DNA from 2 places in the Blautia sp. DFI.9.10 genome. Region 1 is predicted to be linked to the other one. Evidence: predicted binding sites of a transcription regulator. Region 1 holds the regulator's gene; the other holds the start of a gene.
What was found. The regulator Rex, encoded in region 1, represses fermentation and respiration genes when NADH is low (regulators of the CRP and FNR family bind a similar motif). The targets are predictions, from matches to a motif close to ATTGTTAANTANTTAACAAT.

Region 1 (8,183 bases):
TCTGCAGTAGCTGTTGCAAATCCCCAGATATAGTCATAGTCCTGGATCAGACGGGCAATAGCTCTGGCACCATGACCATAACCGTCTGCCTTGATCACAGCGATGATCTTTGTCCCTTCTTTGACATTTTTATGCATTTCCTCAAAATTGTGGGCAATGGCATCCAGTGATACCAGTGCTTTTACTCTCTCGTATTTCTTCATAACTTCGACTCCTCTTCACCTATAGCTAATGCCTTGGGCAGATATTCTATGATATCTCCTGCCAGCATACTGCGCTTTCCTTTTTCAGCGGCTGCAAGATCACCGCAAAGTCCGTGAAGATAAACACCTAACGCGGCCTTTAAAACCATGGGAGGCTGTTCCTCCGTTTTCAGATACATACATAACACTGCTGCCAGGATCCCGGAAAGCACATCTCCGCTTCCTGCAGTTGCCATTCCGGAATTACCGGAAAGATTCAGATACATCTGGCCTTTCTCATCTGCGATCACCGTACATGCATCCTTCAATACGCACACAGAGCCTGTTTCCGCAGCACATTTCAGTGCAGTATCTGCGATCTCATGCTGGATCTCCTGGATCGTTCTGCCACTGAGCCGGCTCATTTCTCCGATATGCGGTGTCAGGACTACATGCTCTCCCAGATACTGATACCACTGTGGATGTGCAGCCAGAAGGTTCAGGCCGTCCGCATCCAGGATCAGCGGCTTTTTCTCCCGGGCAGCCGCCGTGAGAAACCACTGTTCTCTCTCACGGCTGGCCACTGATGTTCCAAGTCCCGGTCCGATCACGATCACATCACACCAGGATAGAAGCTGTTCATTGGATTCCTGATCAAAGCGGCTGCAGACCATAGCCTCCGGAAGGAGTATCTGCAGCGGGATCCTGTTGGCTTCCACAGTCTGGATCTTTACCATTCCCGCACCGGCACGAAGTGCTGCACTGGCGCTTAAATAAGCGGCTCCGCACATTCCCTCACTTCCGGTCACAAAGAGCACTTTTCCGAAGGTACCCTTGTTTCCGCCGGGATCACGTTCCGGAAACAGCTGCAGATCTTTATTTTCCAGACAGGCGGCAGATGCAGTCACAGCTTCCTGCTCATAGATCCCGATATCGGCGGTAACGATCCTTCCTGCATACAGTCTTCCCGGATAAAAGCAAAGACCTCTTTTCCGGTAGGCAAATGTGACAGTCAGATCGGCGCTGAAGGCAATTCCCATTTCCAGGCCAGTATCTCCGTTCACTCCTGACGGGATGTCAACTGCGATCTTTTTGGCCCTCGCACTGTTCATCTCATGGATGATATCAGCATAATGCCCCTCGATCGGACGCGTCAGGCCTACCCCAAACACGGCATCTACTATAGTAGTATATTCACTCCACTGCGGGTTATTCACCTCCGGGACACGATAACCGGAAGCGATCTTATACTGAAGAGCTGTCTCTCTGGTCATTTTATCTTTGTTTCCGACCATATAAAACTCTACCCGGATCCCCTTCAGATGGAACAATCTGGCAACAGCGATACCGTCACCGCCATTGTTTCCGCTTCCGCAGACTACCAGGATCCTTTCGTCCTTCTGGAGATACTTTTCTGTTTCCTCTACCACCTTCAGTGCTGCCCGCTCCATCAGAACCTCGGAGGGAACTCCGATCTCACGGATCGTTGTGGAGTCCAGATCCTTCATTTCTTTGCAGGTAACAAGCTTCTTCATTCTGTCTTCTGCCTCCCCTCTGTCATAGAGAAAGCTGCCGTTTCCGGCAGCTTAACAATTCTTACTTATCCACATGTTCCTGCCTGTATTTGCTGAGATTATAAGACAGTGTCATCAGACTCTCGGAAAGATGAACGTTCTCTACGATCACATCATCCGGTGTCTCAAGATCAAGATGTGCAAAATTCCAGATTGCCTTGATCCCGTTCTCCACCAGAATATCTGCCATTTCCTTGGCTTTATTCTTGGGAAGTGTCAGGATCGCGATCTCCACGTTATTCTCTCTCAGGAAAAACGGAAGCTCACTGAGCATCTGGATCTCAAGTCCACGGACTGCGATGCCCTCAAGCACAGGATTTACGTCAAAGATACCAACCAGCCTGAACCCGCGCTTCTCAAAATCCACATAATTGGCAAGTGCCTGTCCCAGATTACCGGCACCCAGGATGATCATCGGATGAACGGTATCTAGTCCCAGGATCTTACCGATCTCTGTATAAAGATAGTGTACATTATAGCCATACCCCTGCTGCCCAAAACCGCCGAAATTATTAAGATCCTGACGGATCTGAGAAGCTGTGGTATGCATCTTCTTACTTAACTCATTGGAAGAAATACGTTCTACATTGTCTTCCATCAGCTCTCCTAAGTAGCGGTAATAGCGTGGCAGACGCTTAATCACCGCTTTCGAGATTTGTTTTGTCTCCACGATAGTTTTCCTCCTTACCTTACACTAGGTTAATTATAACGAATTGACATTTTCCTGTCAATTAAAGTTGTCTATTCTGTACAAATTTCTTTATAATTTTTCTAATAATTGATTTTTTCTTTGAAATCCCGGCAGTTTCCGTTATAATAGGTGGAGGATTTTTCCCTGTTCAGGCATAAACAGGGGTGATTCTTTATACAGGAGGACAGTTTTTATGATTTTATCATGTCAGAATATATGCAAGGCCTTTGGCGAAAAAGTAATTTTAAATGATGCATCCTTTCACATTGAAGACCGTGAAAAGGCTGCTCTGATCGGATGCAACGGTGCAGGAAAGACCACACTGCTGCGGATCATCATGCAGGAGCTTTCTGCTGATTCCGGTACCGTGGTGCTTGCCCGGGATAAAAATATCGGCTATCTTGCCCAGTACCAGGATATCCACGGACATCATACCATCTACGAGGAGCTTCTTACCACCAAGCAGCACATCATCGATATGGAACGCCGTATCCGCAATATGGAACAGGAAATGAACACGGTGACCGGTGATGAGCTGAACCGTCTGATGGAAACCTATACCCGCCTGACCCATCAGTTTGAGCTGGAGAACGGATACGCTTACAAAAGTGAGCTGACCGGTGTCTTAAAGGGTCTCGGCTTCACGGAGGAAGATTATGACAAGCAGATCGAAACTCTTTCCGGCGGTCAGAAAACCCGCGTGGCGCTGGGCAAGATGCTTCTTTCCAAGCCGGATATCCTGCTTCTGGATGAGCCAACCAATCACCTGGATATGGAAAGCATCTCCTGGCTGGAAACTTATCTTCTGAATTATCCGGGAGCTGTTTTTATCGTCTCCCATGACCGTTATTTTCTGGATAAGGTAGTCACCAAGGTCATTGAGATCGAAGCCGGACAGACCCGCGTATACAGCGGCAACTACTCTGCCTATGCTCTCAAGAAGGCTCAGCTTCGTGATGCACAGTACAAGGCATACTTAAATCAGCAGCGGGATATCAAGCATCAGGAAGCCGTTATCGCCAAGCTGAAATCCTTTAACCGTGAAAAATCCATCAAGCGTGCGGAAAGCCGTGAAAAAATGCTGGACCGTGTACAGAGGATCGAAAAGCCTCTTGAGCTCCAGGACCGGATGCGTATCTCGCTGGAACCACGGGTGTTAAGCGGAAACGATGTGCTCCACGTGGAAGCGCTTTCCAAGGCCTTTCCGGGACAGACCCTGTTCTCCGATATCTCCTTTGATATCAAACGCGGCGAGCGTGTGGCACTGATCGGAAACAACGGAACCGGAAAGACCACCATGCTGAAGATCATCAACGGTCTTATTGAGGCAGATGCCGGCAAATTTTCCCTTGGTTCCAAGGTGCAGATCGGTTATTACGATCAGGAACATCATGTTCTGCATATGGACAAGACGATTTTCCAGGAGATCTCCGATACTTATCCGACTCTCACAGAGACCGAGATCCGAAATATGCTTGCTGCATTTCTCTTTACCGGAGATGATGTTTTCAAGGAAATCTCCGCACTTTCCGGTGGAGAAAGAGGCCGTGTTTCCCTTGCAAAGCTGATGCTTTCCGAAGCCAACTTCCTGATCCTTGACGAGCCTACCAACCATCTGGATATTGCTTCCAAGGAGATCTTGGAGGAAGCACTAGTCAGCTACACCGGTACAGTCCTTTATGTATCCCATGACCGTTACTTTATCAATCAGACTGCGACCAGGATCATGGAACTGACAAACCAAGCAGTGGTAAATTACATCGGTGATTATGATTACTATCTGGAAAAGAAGGAGGAGCTGACCAGTACCTATGCACCGGGAAGCACTTCTCCGGAGGCACCTGCCGAAGAAAAATCGGTTTCCGAGAACAAGCTTTCCTGGCAGCAGATGAAGGAAGAACAGGCAAAGAAACGAAAACGGGAAGCCGAGCTGAAAAAAGTCGAAGCCCGTATCGAAGAGCTGGAAACAAGAGACAGCGAGATCGACGAGACTATGGTCCTTCCGGATGTCTGCACCAATGTAGCGGAATGTACAAAGCTGAGCCGCGAAAAAGCAGCCATCGCTGAAGAACTGGAAGAGCTTTATGAAAAATGGGAAGAGCTGGCCTGACGGTCAGCTCTTTTTTATCCCCTTATGTTTTTATGGAAGCAGCATGCCGAGATGCTGTTCAAAGCATACACCATCGTTACGGTCTGTTCCTTCCTCCACCGCATCCCGGATCGATGCCGAGATAAAGTCCACGGCCAGCTCTGCACAGGTTTTCATGGAATATCTTTTTACCAGCCCTGCACTGAGCACGGATGCAAAAAGATCTCCTGTCCCGGAATAGCTTCCGCCGGATTTCTCTGCAAATACCCAGGAGCTGTTTCCGTTTTCCAGGACAAGATTCCCCATTTTCAGAGGCTGCCCCTCCTCCCTGTGATCCACTCCAGTGATCACAACGGCAGGAAGTGAAAATTTCCGGGCAAGTCCGCACCCGATCTCCCGGATTTCTTCCATCCGCCGGGCCTCTGATACCTTTTGCAGTTTATTCCAGATCTCCTCCATTTTTTCTTTTCCGTAGAGAAGAAGGAGGGCTTCCGTAAGGTTCGGTGTGATCACATAGGAACGACGTGTCAGTTCGCAGAACCGGCTGCGGAGTTCTTCTGTATAGATCGGATAAACCGCGCCGTCATCCCCCATCACCGGATCTGTAAGGATCAAAGTATCCTTTCCTGCAAACGCATCCATAAATTTCAGGATCCTGTCTGCCTGCTTATCATCAGAAAGAAATCCTGTATAGATCCCATCCGGGAAAAATCCTCTTTTTTTCCACTGCTCCATATATGGTTCCATATGCTCTGTGAAATCCTCACAGAAATAACTTTCATAACCGGTCTGGTTGCTTAAAACAGCGGTGGGAAGTGGACACGCCTGGACTCCCATCACCGAGATCACCGGGATCGCTGCTGTCAGTGAACATTTCCCCAGCCCGGAAAGATCATTGATCACTGCTATTTTTTTCATGGTAATTCTCCAGTCTTGAGTTTTTTTCTGTAATATTATAGAATGAACTGTCAGGTTTACGCAATCATTTTTGGAAGGAAATCATCATACTTATGTTAAATATATCTGCAGAACACAAAAAAGAACACCTTTATCTGGAGGTTTACCACTATTATCGGAAGCTGATCCTGGAAGGCCGTCTCCTTCCCGGAAGCAAAATGCCCTCCCTCCGCAAATGCGCCCAGGAGCTGAAGCTGAGCCGTACCACCATCGAAAATGCCTATCTTCTGCTGGCAGCAGACGGCTATATCATCGCCAGGGCACAGAGCGGCTATTATGTCACCGGCATTGCTTCCAAGCAGCATCTGCTTACCCCCGAAAAACAGGATAAGGATATCACGCCCTGCCTTTATGATTTTGCCTCTTCCGGTGTTGACCGGGAAAGCTTCCGTTTTGATCTGTGGCAGCGTTACATCAAAAGCGCCCTCCGCCAGGGCGACCGTATGCTTTCTTATGGCGAACCCCAGGGTGAAAGCGATTTCCGGGAGGTTCTCGCAGACTATATCCGGGAACGCAGAAATGTGATCTGCTCCCCGGATGACATTGTAGTAGGGGCCGGTCTCCAGCCCCTTCTCCAGATCCTCTGCCCTCTGATCCATGAACGGAAAACCGTTTCGTTCCCCACACCGTCCTTCACCACATGCAGCACCATCTTTCAGGATTACGGCTTTGATGTCCATTACCGGGACAAAAGCTGCGATGTGATCTATGTTTCTCCTGCTCACATGACGAAATGGGGCGAGATCATGCCGGTAAAACGACGCCTGGAGCTGATCCGTCATGCGGAGATCGATGACCATCTGATCATTGAGGATGATTTCGAAAACGAATTTGTTTATTTCCAGAAACCGACGCCTTCACTTTTCGGTCTTGCAGGTGGTGAAAACGTTGTCTATATCGGTTCCTTTTCCAGGCTGCTGCTGCCCTCCATCCGTGTCAGCTTCATGGTATTGCCACGCTCTCTCCGGGAAAAATATACAAAAAAAGCAGCCTTTTATAATCAGACTGCTTCCAAGGCAGAACAGATCGCACTCTGCCAGTTTATCCGCGACGGGCATCTGGCTTCCCAGACAAGAAAGCTCCGCCGCCTTTATTCCCAGAAGCTGAAGGCTCTTTCCCAGGCTGTCCGGGAAACCTTCGGCCAGGACTGCCAGATCCAAACAGGAGCCGCAGGAACCAGCCTTGCCCTTACTCTCCCCTGTTCTCTCACAGGCAGTGAACTGACAGACAGAGCCCGGAACCATGGTCTGGGACTGGAGGTTCTCAGAGAAAACGGAGCCGAGGTCACCTTGGTCCTCTCCTGCTCCTCCATTCCATCCAAGGATTTTCTGCCTGCCTGTCAGCTTCTGAAGGAGGTTACCGGCTCCTAATCTCTCCGGTTATCGATCATGTAGAGCAGGGCATTTACAATGCACGCAGCGATGTTGCTTCCACCCTTGCGTCCTTTTGCCACAATATAAGGCACATCTGCGTGCATGATCAGCTCCTTGGACTGCACAACATTCACAAAGCCTACCGGCACACCGATGATCAGCTCAGGAGAAAGCTTTCCGTTCTCAATAAGCTCATAAAGACGTACCAGTGCGGTAGGTGCGTTCCCAATGGCAAAGATCAGCTTTTTATCCATCTCTGCGGCCTTGTCCATGCTGGCTGTGGCTCTGGTAGTCCCGTTCTTTTTTGCAAGGGCAGCCACATCCTCATCGGACATGAAACAGTAAGCCTCACCGCCGTAGCGGGCAAGTGCACGCTTGTTGATCCCGGCCTTTGCCATCTGGGTATCTGTGACGATGCAGGCACCGTTGCGGATGGCGTCCATGGCCATCTCCACTGCACCCTCCGAGAAGCAGAGATTTTTTGCATAATCAAAATCTGCGCTTGTGTGGATGCAGCGTTTTACGATCAGCTCTGTTCCCGGGATCAGGGGAGTATCCCCCAGCTCTTCTGTGATGATCTCAAAGCTTCTTTTTTCAATCTCCATGGGTTTTACATTTTCAAGCTCAACTTTCATTTCTATTCTTCCTCCGTAATCCCGTTTTCCAGTATCTCATAGATTTTTTTCATATCCAGATGCTTCCGCAACTCTGAAGCCAGGATATCATACTGCTGTTCCTTAAATGCCGCAAAATCCACGCCTGTCATATTTTCCACATCAATACCTTTTTTCTCGCCGATCACGCGGATGATCGCCTCTGCAGATGCTTCCTTATCGAAAACGCCGTGAATATAGGTTCCGCACACATTTCCTGCAAAAGCACCCTCTTCTTTTTTCTTACCGCTGACGCTGTCTGTGATCTTCGTGGCTGTTCCTGCATTGTCCTTCAGGATGCTTTCGCCCATATGGATCTCATAGCCCTCGATCTCCGCACCGGAAAGAGGAGCAAACACACCGGACAGCTGACCGAAATGCCCCTGCACCCTGGTCCTGGTTTTCTTTTCGGCAAATACCGTTTCCATGGGAAGAAGTCCCATTCCTTTCATGGAACCGCCATTTTCAACTCCATGAGGGTCGCTTAAGGTCTCGCCCAGCATCTGATAGCCGCCGCAGACACCAAAGATCAGCTTGCCTCTGGAGGCTTCCTTGAGAACCGCTGCCTCCATTCCGCTTTCCCGCATCCAGATCAGATCACCCATGGTGTTCTTGGTTCCAGGAAGGATGATCATATCCGGAGAGTGAAGATCTCTCGGGTGTT
Region 2 (8,183 bases), on a different contig from region 1:
CGAAGCATCCCATCGGTCCGTTCCATACAACAGTCTTGGCATCTTTTACAGCGTCTGCAAAAAGCTTCTCAGTCTCCGGTCCGATATCCATTCCTTCCCATCCGTCCGGAATCTCACCACGTTTTACAACCTGGATATTGCAGTCATTGGAGAAGTTATCACCGATTCTGTTATCTACAGGAAGAAGAAGCTTCACGCCCTTCTCCTCTGCTTTCTTCATCATGTCAAGAGCATACTGAAGGTAATCATCCTCGCAGAGGGATGTTCCGATATGTCCGCCCATAGCCTTGGAGAATGTATAGGACATACCACCACCGATGATTAGTGTATCTACCTTGTCAAGAAGGTTGTTGATTACAGAGATCTTGCTGGAAACCTTAGCACCGCCAAGAATTGCTACGAATGGTCTCTCCGGATTGTTTACAGCGTTTCCAAGGAAATCGATCTCTTTCTGCATCAGATATCCTACAACTGCTGTTTTTACATATTTGGTAACACCTACGTTAGAGCAGTGAGCTCTGTGAGCAGTTCCGAATGCATCATTTACAAATACATCACAGAGGGAAGCAAGATCTTCGCTGAACTTGTCTTCGTTCTTTGTCTCTTCTGCACGATAACGTGTGTTCTCAAGAAGAACTACATCGCCATCTTTCATCTCTGCTACAGCAGCTTTTGCGTTCGGTCCTACTACCTCAGGATCTGCTGCAAATTTTACTTCCTGGCCAAGAAGCTCAGAAAGACGAACTGCTACAGGTGCAAGAGAAAGCTCCGGTTTCGGCTCTCCCTTCGGTTTTCCAAGGTGGGAGCAAAGGATAACCTTTCCGCCGTCTGCGATCAGTTTCTTGATTGTAGGAAGAGCAGCTACAAGACGGTTCTCATCTGTGATCTTTCCATCCTGAAGCGGAACATTGAAGTCGCATCTTACAAGTACTTTCTGTCCTTTTACATTGATATCGTCAACACTTTTTTTGTTCAGCATCTCTATATCTCCTTAACTTTTATTTCTGCAAAAGCAGATGAATAAGGGCGAGCGGTATTGTTGTCCGCTCTGTTAACAGTCATTCCTCAGACATTTTTTTGTTTGGTCTTTTGGAAAAAAAGGGCCCGGTCCTCTTCAGACCGGACCCTTTCTGAGTCTATTCTTCTACACCCGTTCGCAGAAAATTAAGCGTTCAGAAGTTTTCCGAAGTGCTTGATTGTACGAACCATCTGGCTTGTGTAGGAGTTCTCGTTGTCATACCAGGAAACTACCTGAACCTCTGTTGTGCCATTCTCAAGTGGAAGTACCATTGTCTGAGTAGCATCGAAGAGGGAACCAAATCTCATACCAACGATATCGCTGGATACGATCTCATCCTCGTTGTATCCGAAGGACTCATTGGAAGCTGCTTTCATAGCTGCGTTGATCTGCTCTTTAGTAACGTTTCCTTCAACTACTGCTGTAAGGATTGTTGTAGAACCTGTTGGGGTAGGTACACGCTGTGCAGAACCGATAAGTTTGCCGTTAAGCTCTGGGATAACAAGTCCGATAGCTTTAGCAGCACCTGTGCTGTTCGGAACGATGTTAACTGCAGCTGCACGGGATCTTCTCAGATCGCCTTTTCTCTGCGGTCCGTCAAGTGTCATCTGATCGCCTGTGTAAGCGTGGATTGTGCACATGATACCGGATTTGATCGGTGCAAGATCGTTAAGAGCCTTAGCCATTGGTGCAAGGCAGTTTGTTGTACAGGAAGCTGCGGAGATGATCTTGTCCTCGTTTGTAAGACCCTGATGGTTTACGTTGTAAACGATTGTCTTAAGGTCGTTTCCAGCCGGAGCGGAAATAACTACGTGCTTAGCACCTGCATCGATATGAGCCTGAGCTTTGTCTTTGGATGTGTAGAAACCTGTGCACTCAAGAACTACGTCTACACCGATCTCTCCCCATGGAAGCTCTGCAGCGTTAGCCTTAGCATAGATTTTGATCTCTTTTCCGTCTACTGTGATGGAATCCTCGCCTGCTGTTACTTTATCAGCAAGAGCATATCTTCCCTGTGTAGAATCATATTTTAATAAGTGAGCAAGCATCTTAGGAGATGTAAGATCGTTGATTGCTACGATCTCAAATCCTTCTGCTCCAAACATCTGACGGAATGCAAGACGACCGATACGTCCAAAACCATTAATTGCAACTTTTACTGCCATGATAAATTCCTCCTATGAATTGAATGGTGATTTAAATCGTTCCTTTGTTAAAGAAACATCAACCTGTTTCATATTGTACCTAATTCCAAACAAAAATTCAAGAGCTATTTATAAAAAAGAACATTAAAATAAATATTAAGAAAATTTCTGAAAAATGTGCTATAATTCTCTGATAGAAAGTTCTGTCCTGCTGATTCCCAAAACGGATATCTATATTCCCGCTGGGAGTTTGACTTTCCCGGATTCATAACAGGCAGATACGATCATTGTCACAGAATATAAAGGCTTGAATATGGAGGTACAAAATGGACCAGAAAATTTTATGGGACTGCCATATGCACTCCTCTTTTTCCGCAGATTCCGATACACCGATGGAAGAAATGATCCAGACTGCCGCAGACCAGGGTCTCACGGGAATCTGTTTTACTGAACATTTTGATCCGGATTATCCCGATACTCCGGAAAATCTTGATTTTTCCCTGAACATCCCTGCATACCGCCAGAAACTTGAGAGTCTTGCGGATGCTTTTAAAGACCAGATCCAGGTTAACTTCGGGATCGAGCTTGGACTTCAGCCTCAGCTTGCAGAATCTTTTTCCGATCTTCTGAAAGAAGTTCCCTTTGATTTCGTTATTGGTTCCTCCCATGTGGTGCACGGATACGATCCTTATTATCCTTCTTATTTTGAGGGCCGTAAGGAATCCGCATGCTACATGGAATATTTTGAATCCATCCTGGAAAATATCGCTGCTTTTGACGAGATGGATGTGTACGGACATATCGACTATGTAGTACGTTATGGTCCAAATCAGAACCGTCAGTATTCTTATGGAAGATATAAGGAGATCCTGGACGAGATCCTGCGGACATTGATCCGCAAAAATGTGGGAATCGAGCTGAACACAGGCGGTTATCACTACGGGCTTGGTGAACCGAATCCATGTGTCAATATTATCCGACGTTACCGTGAGCTTGGCGGTGAGATCATCACCATCGGTGCAGATGCCCATACTCCGGATAAGATCGGCTATGCCTTTGACAAGGCGGCTGATGTTCTCCGTGAATGTGGTTTTTCCTATTATGCTGTATTTAAAAACCGCCGTCCTGTTTTTCATAAGCTGTAGCTCTGTTTCTCTCTCCGGTGAGAGAGTTTACATTTTATACCGAAAATATCATTTTATCTAAGGAGGAACTCTATATGTCAACAAAAAGACTCCAGAAAAAGAAAGCTGCCATGCAGGCAAAAAAAGAAAAGCAGCTGAAAAAAAATACCAGTGCTGCCAAATCTGTTGAAAATGCTAAAGCCGAAGTGAAAAAACTTGAAACCGTAAAGAAGGAAACGCTTAAAGTCGAGACTTCCAAGACCGAACCGATCAAAGTCGAGACTTCCAAGACCGAACCGATCAAGGTCGAGACTTCCAAGATTGAACCGACCAAAGTCGAGACTTCCAAGACCGAACCGATCAAGGTCGAGACTTCCAAGACCGAACCGATCAAGGTCGAGACTTCCAAGACCGAGCCGATCAAGGTTGAGACTTCCAAGACCGAACCGATCAAGGTCGAGACTTCCAAGACTGAGCCGGCGAAAGTTACTACTTCCAAGACCGAGCCTCTGAAAGTCGAAACTTCCAAGGAGGACACAGCTTACGATGCCCTCTACGAGAAACGTCTGAAACACTACTACAATGATCTGAAATGGCTTTACTGCGAACTGTTCCGCGATCACCCGGAAGTTACCGGCACATTCTCAAGCCTCACAAAAAAGATGAAAGAAATCTACCGTGAGCGTTCTCTTTCCATGAAGGAAGCCGACCAGAACTGCGCTGCAGATCCTGATTGGTTCCGTAAGACTACTTTCACCGGAATGGCTGTAAATCCTGCTGACTTCGCAGATACTCTTTCCGGGCTGTCCGATAAACTGGACTATATCAGTGAATGCAAAGCAGACACTCTGTACCTGACAGATCTTTTCCAGGCAACCTCCAACTGCTCCCTTCGCATTATCCCGGAGATTGGAACCTCCGAAGATCTGCATACACTTGCAGCTAACTGTAGGAAAGCAGGTATCCGCCTGGCTCTTGAGATCCCGTTAAGTCTTTCTGTGGATGACCCACAGTCCGGTGCGCCATGCGTGCTCCAGACTCCAGCTTATTTCAATGCAATGCTTCTTCAGATCCTGGAGCTTGCAAATGAAGGTGCTTCTATATTCAGCCTTGGTGTCCTTCCGATGATACCGGAAGAAAATCTCTGGAAGCTTCACTCTCTGCTGCGTATGACCCGAATGGTGTGTGAGATCGTATGCCCCGGAATTCTTCTCCTTGGTGAAACAGACCGCCCACCTGCAGAGGCTGCTGCATTTGGCGGAACTTCCGATATGCCGGAACTTCACATTGTAAACAGCACCCAGCTGATGTCCGATCTCTGGCATACCGTTGCCACAAAGGACACTGCCCTTCTCCGCCGGGGAATCGACAGAGCTGCAAACCTTCCGCAGGCACCGGTATTCCAGAATTACCTCCGTAACCGCAACACGGTACACTGGAATCTGGACTATGATTTCCTGAAAGGAAGCTTTATCACAGAAGGGCCTCACAGAGATTATCTGAATGAATTCCTGGCAGGTATTTTCCCTGATTCCTTTGCCCGGGGTGAAATTTATGTAAATCCGGAAACCGAGGAATCTGAGCTCTGCGGAACAACCGCATCTCTTGCAGGAATCGAGCGTTTTGATTATGAAGGAAATATGGAGGGTGTCAGCCGGGGAATCCGCTATGACGTAGCACTTCATGCATTGCTTCTTTCCCTCCCCGGAATTCCGGTACTTCGAAGCGGTGACGAGGTCGGACAGCTGAATGACTATACCTATAAAACAGACATTTCCAAAGCAGCTGATCCCCGCTGGCTCCACAATGGACGTTTCAACTGGGCACTTGCCCGGAACAGAGCCGATGCCGAAACGATCCAGGGACGCATTTTCAACAGCCTTGAGCAGCTGGAATCCATCCGTGCCAGCCATCCGGTATTTGCACCTGAAGTTTCTGCACATACACTGGAAACCTGGGAAAAAGCTCTCCTTGCCCTGGTAAGAGAAACTTCTGAAGAAAAGCTGATCTGCATCTACAACTTCAGCGACCAGGATAAGGTAGCCTGGATCAACGAACAGGACGGTACCTACACAGATCTTCTCACAGGAGTTCAGAGAGACGCACAGGCTGTAGAGATTCCGGCCTTCGGATTTATCTGGCTTATGCACACGAAATAATAGCTTTGTCAGGCGAATATCCACAATCTACATTCTCTACACAGCTCTGCACCGGATAACTGGATAACTGCTTCACAGTTTATTTGCAAAAAAGGACACTGCCATTTTCAACGGGCAGTGTCCTTTTTTATTTCTCATATTATTATTTTCTCAGCTTATCAATAAATGCAGCAAATTTCCCCTGTTCCCCACTATCCAGCGAACGGCTGTAAATATTTCTGAGCCAGGCCGTGATCACATCGATCAGGATCGGAGAAAATGTCATCAGAAGGAACACCAGAATGATCATTCCGAATTCCAGCGATCCCAGTGTCAGAAGATTCTGCAGAACCACCGCCGCACCGAAAAAGATCACCTGCATACTGTAAATGATCACCTTTCGATACTTATTCAGAGGTGCGTAAACTGTCTTAAGTGCCGCCATATAATTCCATCCTGTTACAAGCACACAGGCTGTATTCAGCATAGCATTGGAATGGTATACATTCTGGCATACCAGCATCACACTGAACACACAGCCCGTGATGGTCACAGCAGCCGGAAATGCATTCATAAATACATGACGCAAAAATGTATGGTCGATCTTCTCATAATTATTCTCCTGTGCCAGAAGGAATGTAGGAATACCAACAGCGCAGGCACTGATCAGAGACATCTGGATCGGCTCAAAGGGATAGGAATCCCCGAAGAAGATCGTGATCAGTGACAGCAGCACGGAAAAAATCGTTTTGATCAGAAACATAGATGCCGCAGTACGGATATTATTTACAACCCGGCGTCCCTGATTCACAATTTCCGGCATTGCTGCAAAATTAGAATCCAGCAATACCACATTGGCAATATTCTTGGCAGCATCACTGCCCTCAGCCATGGCAATACTGCAGTCCGCCTCTTTAAGCGCCAGAACATCATTGACACCATCACCGGTCATGGCAACCGTATGCTTCTGAGCCTGCAAAGACTTCACCATTGCCTGTTTCTGCTGAGGTGTTACACGCCCGAACACACTATATTCTGCAACTGCCTCGTCCATCTGTTCCTGAGTTGTGATCGTTGTCGCATCTATATAATGCTCTGCATTTTTAAGGCCGGCACGTCTGGCAATTGCAGAAACCGTCACCGGATCATCACCGGAGATCACTTTCAGATCAACACCCTGACTTTCGAAATATGCCAGCGTATCCGGTGCCTCTGCACGGATCACATCGGTAATAAGCAAAAGTCCGACAGGTTCCAGTCCCTCCGGAAGCTCCGCTCCCTCACTCACATTTACACTATGGGCAAGAACCAGCACACGAAGACCTTCCTCTGCAAATCTGCCACAATACTCCATCAACTCCGGGTTCCCTTCCGGAAAAAGAAACTGCGCTGCACCCATCAGATAAGTACCTGTATCTGTAAATGCAGCTCCGCTGTACTTCCTGTCAGAAGAAAATGGGATCACATGATCCAGCTCCATATCCTGAGATACTTTAAATCTCGCCCTGAGTGCATCGGCAGTGGCATTCTGATCCTTCAGCACAGAAAGCAAATTTCCCATGATATGCTCGATCTCCCGGATCTTCTCCGGATCTTCCTGACTATGTTTCTCCGGGTCAGCTTCTGACTTTTCCTGTAATACGAGATTCGCGCTTCCATCCTCCTTTGCGATCGCATCTGTTGCTGAAACTGCAGAAGTCGCAGAACTCTCAGTTCCATCGCTGTCACCTTCGCCGGATTCAGGATCTTTCCCGGATATTTTCTCTGAAATCTCATCATACACCGGCGGATAGCTCTCCACCGCCTCCACACACATGGTACCCTCTGTGATAGTTCCTGTCTTATCCAGGCAGAGCGTATCCACGCGTGCAAGAGTTTCTATACAGTACAGCTCCTGCACCAGCGTCTTCTTCTGGGCAAGCTTCAGCGCACCCAGAGTCAGTGCCACACTGGTAAGAAGGACCAGCCCCTCCGGGATCATTCCCAGGACCGCTGCAACCATATTGACAACAGAATCCCGGATATTGTCTCCCACAAAATAATACTGTTTATAAAAAAGCAGCGCACCCATTGGTACGATAATGATACTGATCACCTTCAGAATGGCATTCAGGGAATTTCTAAGCTCTGAATTATGGCGTTTGAATTCCTTTGCCTCGCTGGTGATCCTTGACGCATAGTTGTCACTTCCCACATGGATGATCTGGCAACAGGCCTGTCCCGCCGTCACAAAGCTTCCGGAAAAAAGCTCATCTCCCGGATTCTTCGGAAGATTGTCTGCCTCACCGGTAAGCAGAGATTCATTGACCTCAAGACTTCCCTCCAGGATCTTCGCATCTGCCGGAACCTGTTCTCCGGCCTTCAGGAATATCAGATCATCGACAACCAGCTTCTCTGTAGAAATTTTCCATTTTTTTCCTTCACGCAGAACAACCGTCTTGGATTCTGTCAGGATGGCCAGCTTGTCAATCGTCTTCTTAGCACGGACCTCCTGAATGATCCCGATCACGGTATTAATAAAAATGATTCCTACAAACATGGAGTTTTTGTAGGAACCAACCAGCAGTACGAGAACCAGCAGCACCAGGTTCAGAAAATTGAAGAATGTCAACGTATTCTCCAGAATGATCTGCTTATATGTCCTGGTGTTGGGGTTTTCGTTATTATTTACCTGGCCCTGCGCAATTCTTTCCTGAACTTCTTCGTTCGTAAGTCCTGTCATGCTTCTTACTTACCTGTCCTTTCAATGGCTTACGGT

Region 2: a site for Rex is predicted at 2,228-2,247, ahead of gap (type I glyceraldehyde-3-phosphate dehydrogenase). Genes of this name have one in related genera too.

The regions. Positions count from the first base shown of each region.
Region 1 is NZ_JANGAA010000001.1:181,251-189,433, reverse strand. It holds gene alr (alanine racemase) at 1-203, opposite strand, end outside; gene NE671_RS00830 (NAD(P)H-hydrate dehydratase) at 200-1,717, opposite strand; gene NE671_RS00825 (redox-sensing transcriptional repressor Rex) at 1,779-2,426, opposite strand; gene abc-f (ribosomal protection-like ABC-F family protein) at 2,641-4,557, shown strand; gene NE671_RS00815 (pyridoxamine kinase) at 4,588-5,454, opposite strand; gene pdxR (MocR-like pyridoxine biosynthesis transcription factor PdxR) at 5,547-6,863, shown strand; gene NE671_RS00805 (precorrin-8X methylmutase) at 6,860-7,501, opposite strand; gene NE671_RS00800 (cobyric acid synthase) at 7,504-8,183, opposite strand, start outside.
Region 2 is NZ_JANGAA010000013.1:39,600-47,782, reverse strand. It holds gene NE671_RS09385 (phosphoglycerate kinase) at 1-979, opposite strand, end outside; gene gap (type I glyceraldehyde-3-phosphate dehydrogenase) at 1,165-2,184, opposite strand; gene NE671_RS09375 (histidinol-phosphatase HisJ family protein) at 2,490-3,308, shown strand; gene NE671_RS09370 (alpha-amylase family glycosyl hydrolase) at 3,383-5,446, shown strand; gene NE671_RS09365 (HAD-IC family P-type ATPase) at 5,589-8,147, opposite strand.